Regions from separate parts of the Stenotrophomonas sp. YJH_SMC_79 genome, predicted to be linked through region 2. Evidence: riboswitches for the same ligand, from Rfam matches in the RefSeq annotation. Region 2 holds a riboswitch; the other holds the start of a gene.
What was found. Region 2 has a riboswitch for thiamine pyrophosphate ahead of AC5P57_RS18535 (TonB-dependent siderophore receptor). Riboswitches for the same ligand answer to the same signal wherever they lie in the genome.
Positions count from the first base shown of each region.

Region 1 (4,759 bases), on a different contig from region 2:
TCATTGCCGCGCCGATCGCACTGGTGATGTGGTCGTAGCCGGGTGCGATGTCGGTGGTCAGCGGGCCCAGCGTATAGAACGGCGCTTCGCCGCACTCACGCAGCTGCTTGTCCATGTTCTCCTTGATCAGCTGCATCGGCACATGGCCGGGGCCTTCGATCATGGTCTGCACATCGTGCTTCCAGGCAATCTTCGTCAGCTCACCCAGCGTTTCCAGCTCACCGAACTGCGCGGCGTCGTTGGCATCGGCGATGCAGCCCGGGCGCAGGCCGTCACCCAGCGAGAAGGTCACGTCGTAGGCCTTCATGATCTCGCAGATGTCTTCGAAATGCGTGTAGAGGAAATTCTCCTTGTGGTGCGCCAGGCACCACTTGGCCATGATCGAGCCACCACGGCTGACGATGCCGGTAACACGCTTGGCAGTGAGCGGCACATAGCGCAACAGCACGCCGGCATGAATGGTGAAGTAGTCCACGCCCTGCTCGGCCTGCTCGATCAGCGTGTCGCGGAAGATCTCCCAGGTGAGCGCCTCGGCACGGCCGTCGACCTTTTCCAGCGCCTGGTAGATCGGCACGGTGCCGATCGCCACCGGCGAGTTGCGGATGATCCACTCGCGGGTTTCGTGGATGTGCTTGCCGGTGGACAGGTCCATCACCGTGTCACCGCCCCAGCGGATCGCCCACACCAGCTTCTCCACTTCCTCGGCAATGCCCGAAGAGACGGCGCTATTGCCGATGTTGGCGTTGATCTTGGTCAGGAAATTGCGGCCGATGATCATCGGCTCGCTTTCCGGGTGGTTGATGTTGTTGGGCAGCACCGCACGGCCACGGGCGATTTCGTCGCGCACGAACTCCGGGGTGATGATGTTCTGGATCGACGCGCCGAACGCCTCGCCCGGGTGCTGCTGCAGCAGGCCGGCATCGCGGATCGCGTCCAGCCGCTGGTTCTCGCGGATGGCGACGAATTCCATTTCCGGCGTGATGATGCCGCGGCGCGCGTAATGCATCTGGGTGACGTTGGCACCTGCACGCGCACGGCGTGGCAGGCTGCGCGCGGGGAAGCGCACCGCATCGAGCTTCGGGTCATGCTCGCGATCGCGGCCGAACGAAGAGCTCAGTCCTTCGAGCTGCTCGGTATCGCCACGTTCCTCCACCCAACCGCGACGCAGCTCCGGCAAACCGGCGGACAGATCGATGCGCACCTCCGGATCGGTGTACGGACCTGATGTGTCATAGACCGTGACCGGTGCATTCTCTTCGCCACCGAACAGCGTCGGCGTGCGGGTCAACGCGATCTCGCGCATCGGCACCTGCAGATCCGGACGCGAACCGGGCACGTGGATCTTGCGCGAGCCGGGAATGGGCCGGGTCACGGATTCGGAGAGTTGCTGGGCCTGTTGCTGCAGGGCGGAGAGCTGTGCGTTCATCGGGCATCGTCCAGGAAGGTCAGGGACGAAGCGGCGGCGCACTGCTGCCGCGCCCGGACGGTCCTTGGGCGGAGTCCGGGCATGGCTGCACTGCAAAGCTTCCCTACGCCGGTATGAGCCGGATCAGGTTCCAAGGGACTGTCTCAACCGTGGCCACATGGCCGCGGTACCCCCGCTTCTTGGTGTGCATTAGAGCATAGACCGCCCGCCTCCGGAGTTGCTCCCGGGGTCAGATCCACTTTCCTGCGGAAAGCGGATCTGACCCCAATCGCTATTCGTTAACAGAACCGTGACATCGCGTTCAGTAACGTGCACGCGCATCGTGTCGTCGCGAACGATGCTTATCTCGCCGCCTTCGCGGCTCCTGCCCGGTCTGTGCTGCATGTCGCCGGCCCCTCGCAGCAAGCTCTGCTCGCTCCCCTCAATCCCTTGATCGGAGAAGCTCCTTCATGGTGTTTCGCGTTTCCATCGCACTGGTTCTGCTTCTGGTGCTGCTTGCCGGTGTTGCACCGGGCCCCTTCAATACGGTGGTGCAGTCGGTACTCGCCGATGTCGTCCGCAGTGTCGGCTGGCTCTATCTTCTGGTCGTGTTCCTGGCGCTGACTTTCCTGATGTACTTGGCATTCGGTCGCTTCGGCAACCTGCGCATCGGTGGTGAAGATGCCGAGCCGGAATTCTCCCGCGCCAGCTGGATGTCGATGCTGTTCGCTGCCGGCATGGGCATCGGCCTGGTGTTCTGGGGTGCGGCCGAACCGATCTCGCATTTCAGCAAGCCGCCCGAGGGCCTGGCGCCGCAAAGCATGGACGCCGCGCGCGCCTCGATGCGCTATGCATTCTTCCACTGGGGCCTGCATCCGTGGGCGATCTATGCGCTGATCGGCCTGGCGATGGCCTGGTTCCAGTTCAACCGCAACGGGCGCGGCCTGGTCAGCGACATGCTGCAACCGATCATCGGCCGTCACCATCGCGGCTGGATCGGTCGGGTAGTCAACATCGCTGCCGTAGTTGCCACGGCGATTGGTGTCGCCACCACGCTCGGCTTCGGCACCATCCAGATCGCGGCAGGTATCGAACGCGTCTTCAGCGTGCAGGCCACCGTCGCGGTGCAGATGACCATCATTGCCGTCGCCTTCGTGCTGTACATGGCCTCCACCGCCAGTGGCGTGGAACGCGGGGTGAAATGGCTGTCCAACTTCAACCTGGCATTGGCTGCGTTGCTGGCAGCCATCCTGCTGGTGCTTGGGCCGACCGGCTTCATCTTCGATACGTTCACCACCACGCTGGGCTCCTACCTCAACCAGCTGGTGACGATGAGCCTGCGCATGTCGCCTTTTTCGGGTAGCACCTGGGTGGCGGACTGGACGATCTTCTACTGGGCCTGGTGGATCTCGTGGGCACCGTTCGTGGGATCGTTCATCGCGCGCATCTCGCGTGGCCGCAGCGTGCGCGAATTCGTGATCGGCGTAGTGCTCGCGCCGACGCTGCTGGGCTTCTTCTGGTTCGCGGTGTTCGGCGGCACCGCGCTGTGGGCACAGATCTTCGGCCATGCCGATCTGGTGCAGGCGCTGGGCAATGGCTACGAGACGGTGCTGTTCACACTGTTCGACAGCATGCCGCTACCGCTGTTGCTGTCGTGCATCGCGCTGGTACTGCTGATGATCTTCTTCGTAACCTCGGCCGATTCGGCGGTACTGGTGCTGGCCAGCATGTCCACCGACGAGGCCGGCGACCCACCGCTGAAGCGCAAGCTGGCCTGGGGCATTGCGGTGGCGTTGATCGCAGCGGCGTTGCTGCTGGCCGGTGGACTGGACGCGCTGCAGGGCATGATCACGATCGCAGCATTGCCGTTCGCGTTGCTGATGGTGCTGGTGATGGTGTCGCTGTACCGGGTTCTGGACCAGGAGTACACGCGTGAGCGACGTCAGGCGCAGCGCCAGCGGCACATGATCGATGCGTGGATCGCGCGCGAGATGGCGGCGCAGGAGGAGACGCAGGTGGAGGCGGCGCGGGCGCAGGATCAGGGTTGAGTTTGTTTTGCAGGGCTTGCAGCCCTGCACCTGCTCAATGCAACGGCAACGGCCGAAGCAGGAGCGGCTCTGGGTTGCTGCTGGTTTGGCGGGGAGGGGACAGCTGGCGGGACACGCCGCAAGTACATCCCTGTAGGCTCGGCCACGGCATCCATGCCGTGGACGGTCCCGCCAGCTGTCCCCTCCCCGCCTCCGACAATTTCCCGGTGACGGCAGTAGATCCACGCCATGCGTGGATGAGGTGTATCGAAAAACAAGAAGGGGTCGGATCCGTTTTCCTGCGGAAAACGGATCCGACCCCACCCCAAAGCCCGCGACTGTTGCCGTTGCCTTTGCTCTTGCTCTTCTTTTTTCTTTTCCTGCGGTGGCGGCCACGGAAACTGTCAGGGGCCGGGCGGGTGGGCTGGGCGGGGGTGTCAGCCGCATGGGCCCGAGGCATGCCTCGGGCGGGTTGGGCAGGACGCCCAACCCCGGTCTTGCCGTGTGCGCAGGACAGCGCACACGAGCAAGCGGCTGCCAAGCCTGCAGGGACGGATTCACGGCGTCCCCCGACCAGCCCACCCGCCCGGCCAAGCCTCATATCACTGCCATCACCGCAGAGGGGGCTCAGCCCGGTGGCCGGGAAACCTCAATACCCCGCTGCCTGCCCATCCTTGCGACTCTCCGAAGCACCGTAATACACCCCGGTCTCAGGATCACGCATGATTGCCTGGTAGCCGCCATACGGGCCGTCGGCAAACACGATGCGATGCCCCTTGCGCATCAGCGCGCGCACCGTCTCGTACGGGAAGCCGGTTTCCAGATTCACTTCACCACCGTCGGTCATCGCCGTGGCCTGGCCGGTCGGTTCGGTTGAGCCTTCATGCTGGATGCGCGGTGCATCGCCGGCTTCCTGCAGGTTCATCCCGAAGTCCACCAGGTTCATCACGATCTGCGCGTGGCCCTGCGGCTGCATCGCGCCCCCCATCACGCCGAAGCTGGCATACGGCTTGCCGCCCTTGGTGATGAAGGCCGGAATGATGGTCTGGAACGGGCGCTTGCCCGGCGCGTAGCCGTTGGGATGGTTCTTCTGCAGCACGAACATCTCGCCACGATCCTGCAGGATGAAGCCCAGCCCGGGCGGCGCCATGCCGCTACCCATGCCGCGGTAGTTGGACTGGATCAGCGACACCATCATGCCGTCGGCGTCGGCCACGGTCATGTAGATCGTGTCGCCCTCTTCCAGCTGCTTCGGCGTGCCCGGCTGCACTTCCTTCAACGCCTTGTCCATCGAGATCAGCGCGCGGCGCTGCGCGGCGTACTCCTT
Region 1 is NZ_JCAFRK010000003.1:846,132-850,890, reverse strand. It holds gene thiC (phosphomethylpyrimidine synthase ThiC) at 1-1,426, opposite strand, end outside; TPP riboswitch at 1,509-1,610, opposite strand; gene AC5P57_RS14900 (BCCT family transporter) at 1,876-3,453, shown strand; gene ggt (gamma-glutamyltransferase) at 4,082-4,759, opposite strand, start outside.
Region 1: another riboswitch for thiamine pyrophosphate. It lies ahead of thiC (phosphomethylpyrimidine synthase ThiC); the one in region 2 lies ahead of AC5P57_RS18535 (TonB-dependent siderophore receptor).

Region 2 (4,759 bases):
CGGGCCTGTCGCGGTGCGCCGGGGAACAGGTAGTAGTCACCGCCGCTGCTGCCGGTATCGCGCCAGTAGAAGCGGTTGAACACGTTGTCCACCGACAGGTTCCAGGTCACCGCGCGCTCGTGCAGGCGATGCTGGAAACGCAGGCCCGCGTCGAACACCGAGTAGTCGGGCGCGCGCACGCCACCGTCGGCGCGGGCCACGTTGGCACCGGCATAGCGCCAGCCACCGGTCACATCCAGGCCCTGCACGAACGGCAGCGCATAGGCCACGTGCACGCTGGCGCGCACCTTCGGCACGTTCACCAGTTGATGGCCTTCATAGGCCGGTGTGCCGGTGTCGCGCGCGCGCGCCTGCAGCACGCTGGCGCTGGCCACGATCTGCAGCGCATCGGTCAGCTGGCCGTTGGCGGTCAGCTCCAGGCCGGTGTGGGTCTGCGTGCCTTCCTCAACGAAGGTGTAGCCGACGTCGCTGTTGTCGGGCTTGGCGTACTGGTACGGCTGCGAAATGCGGAACACCGCCGCGCTCAGCGTCAGTGCTTCGACCGGCACGTACTTCACGCCCACTTCCAGCTGCCGGGACTGCACCGATGGCAGGAAGGTATCGGCGTTGCTGGTCCAGAACGGCGCTTCCTGGCCCAGCGAAATGCCGCGCACGTAGCTGGCATAGGCGTTGAGCTGGTCGGTGGCCTTCCACACCACGGCGGTCTGCGGCAGGAAGCGCGACAGACGGCTGTGGCGCTGCGGGGTGCCGCGCTTGTCGTAGGCGCGCTCGTCCAGGCGCACGAAGCGGCCGCCGGCCAGCCACTGCCAGTCGTCGCCGAAGCTCATCCGGTCCAGCGCGAAGAACGCGGTCTGGCGGCTGTCCAGGCGCCGTGCGGACGGCCCCGGCATCTTCGGCGACGGCACGAACACCTGCACCGGTGCGTCGTGGATGTTGCTGGTGCCGACGTACTCGTTGACGCTCGGGCGCTTGTCCACGGTGCGGCGGAAGTAGTCGGCACCGAGGGTCAGCTCATGGCCGACGTTGCCGGTCTCGAAGCGGCCACGCAGTTCGGCACGCGCCTGCTGGTTGCGGCGGGTGTCGTCCGGGCTGCGGTAGTCGTAGACGTCGTAGTCGCCATTGGGCGCGAAGTAGTTGCCCGGCACGCTGCCATCGGCGCACTGCGTGGCGTAGTAGCAGCCATAGGCGAAGGCGACGTTGTCATCGATCACCGACCGGCTGTGGCCCACCGACACGCGCGACTGCCAGGCGTCGTTGAAATCATAGGTGTGCAGGGCGGTGATGTTGGTGCTGGCGATATCCACCGGGCGCTGCCACGGCTGGTAGCCGAGCAGGTGCTCGCGGTCGACGCCGCGCGGCAGGTCGCGCGCGCCCAGCAGCTGGTAACCCGACACCGAACGCTGCGAGCTGGTCTGGTAGTTGGCATCCACTTCCAGCTTGCCGCGCTCGCCGATCAGCCAGTCGGCGGCCAACGAGTAGAAATTGCGGCGGCCATCGGCGTGCTCGACATAGGAGTTGCTGGAATCCCACGCGGCATTCAGGCGCAGGCCGAAACGCGGGGTGATCCAGTGGCCGACATCGACGGCGACGTAGCGCGAGCCTTCCGAATCGGTGCCGAGCGTGGCAGTGCGTACCTCGGCCGGGCGCTTGCCGATGTAGTTGATGATGCCGCCCGGTGCCATCACGCCTGCGGCCAGGCCGGCTTCGCCCTTGAGGATTTCCACCGACTGCACATTCTCCAGCGCCAGGCGCTGTTCGCCGGCGATGGACAGGCCGTTGAAGCGGTAGCCGGTGGCGGCGTCCAGGGCGAAGCCACGGATGGCGATGTTCTGGTAGTAGCCCACCGGCGCGTAGGCATCGCCCAGTGAGGCATCGTTGCTGGCCAGCTCGGACAGCGAACGCACCTGGCGGCGGTCGAGGTAGTCACGCTCGAGCACGTTCACCGAGGCCGGCGTGTCCTTCCAGGAACCACCACCGAAGGCATTCACGCGCGAGGTATCGGCCTTCGGTTTGCCGGCCTGCACGCGCACTGCTGCCAGTTCGGTCGGCGAGCGTTCGGCGCCGGTGGCAGCCGCATCGGGGGACGCTTCGGCGTCGCTGGCGTGCAGCGGCAGCGCGGCGCAGAGGGCGAGGGAGAGCAGGGTGGGGCGCAGGCAGCGGTTCATTCGGTTCGTCTTCGGACAACAAGGGAGACGAAGCGACGGCGCGCAGGTGCACCGGCCCATGATGGGGGTGTGGCTGCGGCTCAAAGCTCCCTACGCCGGTGCAAACCGGATCAGGTTCCAAGGGACTCTCTCAGCCTGGCAGATCCAGGCACCCCCGCTTCAGGTGACCATTTCACTACAAATGGTACGGATTTGCGAGCCGGTGCCCTTCAGGCTGCGAGGTCAGATCCCTTTCCGCAGGAAAGGGATCTGACCCCAACGGTGTCCCAACCGGGTCACGCTACGGCGTGCAGCGCCTGCAGCAGTGCCTGTCCCGGCGCGCTGTGGAACCATGCCGGATGCCCCAGCATGAAGGGCTGCCACGCTACGTCGGCATTGGCGGTCGAGCCGGTGACGCCTTCGAAGTACTCCACTTCGGACAGTGCGAAGTCGAAATGGACCATCGGCAGCAGGTCGGCCAGCAGGCGCACGCGTGCCGCCGACAGCGGCAGCACCTGGCGATAGCCGTCGAGCAGGGCCAGCGCGATATCGATGCGCACCGCCTCCATGCCGTGCTCCAGTTCCAGCCACGCCACCGCGTTGCGCTCGATCGCCGTGGCGAGGTCGAACAGCGCGCTGGTGGGCGAGGCCAGGCCGAAATCCAGCACGGTACTGATCTGCCCATCGCGCCACAGCAGGTTGGAGACATGCCAGTCGTTGTGCGCCCACAACCGTGGCTCGTCGCGCAGGCGCTGGGCCAGGCCGGCATGCCACGGCAGCACGTCGCGCCGCAGCTGCGCTTCCCATGGAATGCGCGCGAGATAGCGGGCCAGCCCGGGGCGCTCGTGCAGCCCTGCCTTGATGGCCGCGATCGGATCGTCGGCACGGATCAGATCGTCGCGCGCGACCAGCACATGGGTGCTGCGCTGGGGCGCGTGGTAGCTGGCCGCAGCACGGTGCAGCTGCGCGAGTGCACGCCCGGCCTCGCGGGCCTGCGCGACGTCGGTCAGCAGCGACCACGACACGGCATCGCGGTACAGGTCCTCGCCGACGCCGATCGCATGCAGCTCGAAGGTCCATTCGCCATGTTCGACCGCAGTGCGGCCATCGGTCGCCGGCAGCACCTGCACCACCGGTACGTCCTCTGCGGCGAGATGGGCGATGAAGCGGTGCTCTTCTTCCAGGCAGGCCGCGCTGCGCACGCTGTGGTGATGGCGCTTGACGAACACCGCGCCGTCCACGCCGTCGACGATGGCGGCGGCCGACAGCGGTCGCGGGCTGTGCCAGCAGGGATGGCTGTGCTCGTCCAGCTGCGGGTAACGCGCACTCAGCCACGCAATGTCCGCCGCGCTGATCGGCGGCCAGTCGGCAGCGACCTCGTCGTTGTTGAGGCCCTGCACGCGGTGGGAGGAAGAAGTCATGCCGCAGCCCCAGTGGGGAAAGTCACATCCAAGGCTGCGCATTCAACGCCATGCGCGCGGCCAACGCAAACGGGCGGGTCATCGACCCGCCCGTGCCTGCATCAGCTGCGATGATGCCGTCGCGCCGCTTACCAGCCGCGATGGCGGCCGCGGTCGTTGTAGTAGCGGTTGTCGTAGTAGCGCTGGCGCTGCCAGCGACGGTCGTCGCCACGGTCGTAGTAGCCGCTGCGGTAATAGCCACGATCGTAGCGGCGGTCGTAGCGGTTGTCGTAGTAACGGTTGTCGTAATAGCGACGGTCGCGGCGGTCGGACGTGGTCAGGTTGCCGATCGCGCCGCCGGCCACGGCACCGCCGACAGTGGCAGCGGGATCACCGTTGGAGAGCAGGTTGCCGGCCACGCCACCGACCACGGCACCGACCAGGGTGCGCTTGTCCTTCCTCGACATCGCGCTGGCATCGCTGACCACGGCAACACCGGCCACCAGTGCCAGGGTCATCGCCAGACCACGGAAGCTGAGTGTGGAAGTACTGAGCATGTTCGTTCTCCTGTGGGGTGCATGCCACGCTGGGCAGGGAGGGCGCGGGCGCCCCGGCTGCCGTGGAGACCACGCTGACGTTCCAACATTGCCGGAACATTGCCTGGCCCACCGTGCGGCTTGCGCATTCATCTAGCGGCAGGCGGCATGAAGCAAGGCTGAAAGCGGCCGCGGCCGCTCAGCTGGCAGAAAGGGAAAGGGCCGCGCATGGCGCGGCCCTTCCCTGGTCTGCAAGGCGCCGCGGGCTCAGACGCCCATGGCCTTCTGTGCCTGCCGGGCCTGCTCCTGCTGGGCGTCCTGCTGCTGATGCAGCACGTTCGGCGCGCCCTGCACGGCACCGCTGCTGAGCGCCAGGCTCTGCTCGCTGGCTGCACGGGTCTCCACCGCCACGCGGCTGGCGGCGGGGTCGCCGATCGTGCCCTGCACGGCAAACAGGCGCTCACCGTTCGGGCTCGGCACCACCGTGTCGATGCGCTGCAGGCCGGCGGCATGCGCCTCCTTGGTCAGGGCCGCGGCGGCGCTTTCCAGCGCGTGGCGATCCTTGAAGGTGCCTGCCGGCATCAGTTCCAGCCCCTTGCTTGCCTGGATGAAGAGCGGATTGCGCGGGTGCCGTTCGTCGTTCAGCAGCGGGCGCTCGCGGGCTTCCCTGATTGCCTCC
Region 2 is NZ_JCAFRK010000005.1:206,283-211,041, reverse strand. It holds gene AC5P57_RS18535 (TonB-dependent siderophore receptor) at 1-2,165, opposite strand, end outside; TPP riboswitch at 2,236-2,331, opposite strand; gene AC5P57_RS18530 (phosphotransferase enzyme family protein) at 2,441-3,565, opposite strand; gene AC5P57_RS18525 (glycine zipper 2TM domain-containing protein) at 3,694-4,101, opposite strand; gene AC5P57_RS18520 (peptidoglycan-binding domain-containing protein) at 4,348-4,759, opposite strand, start outside.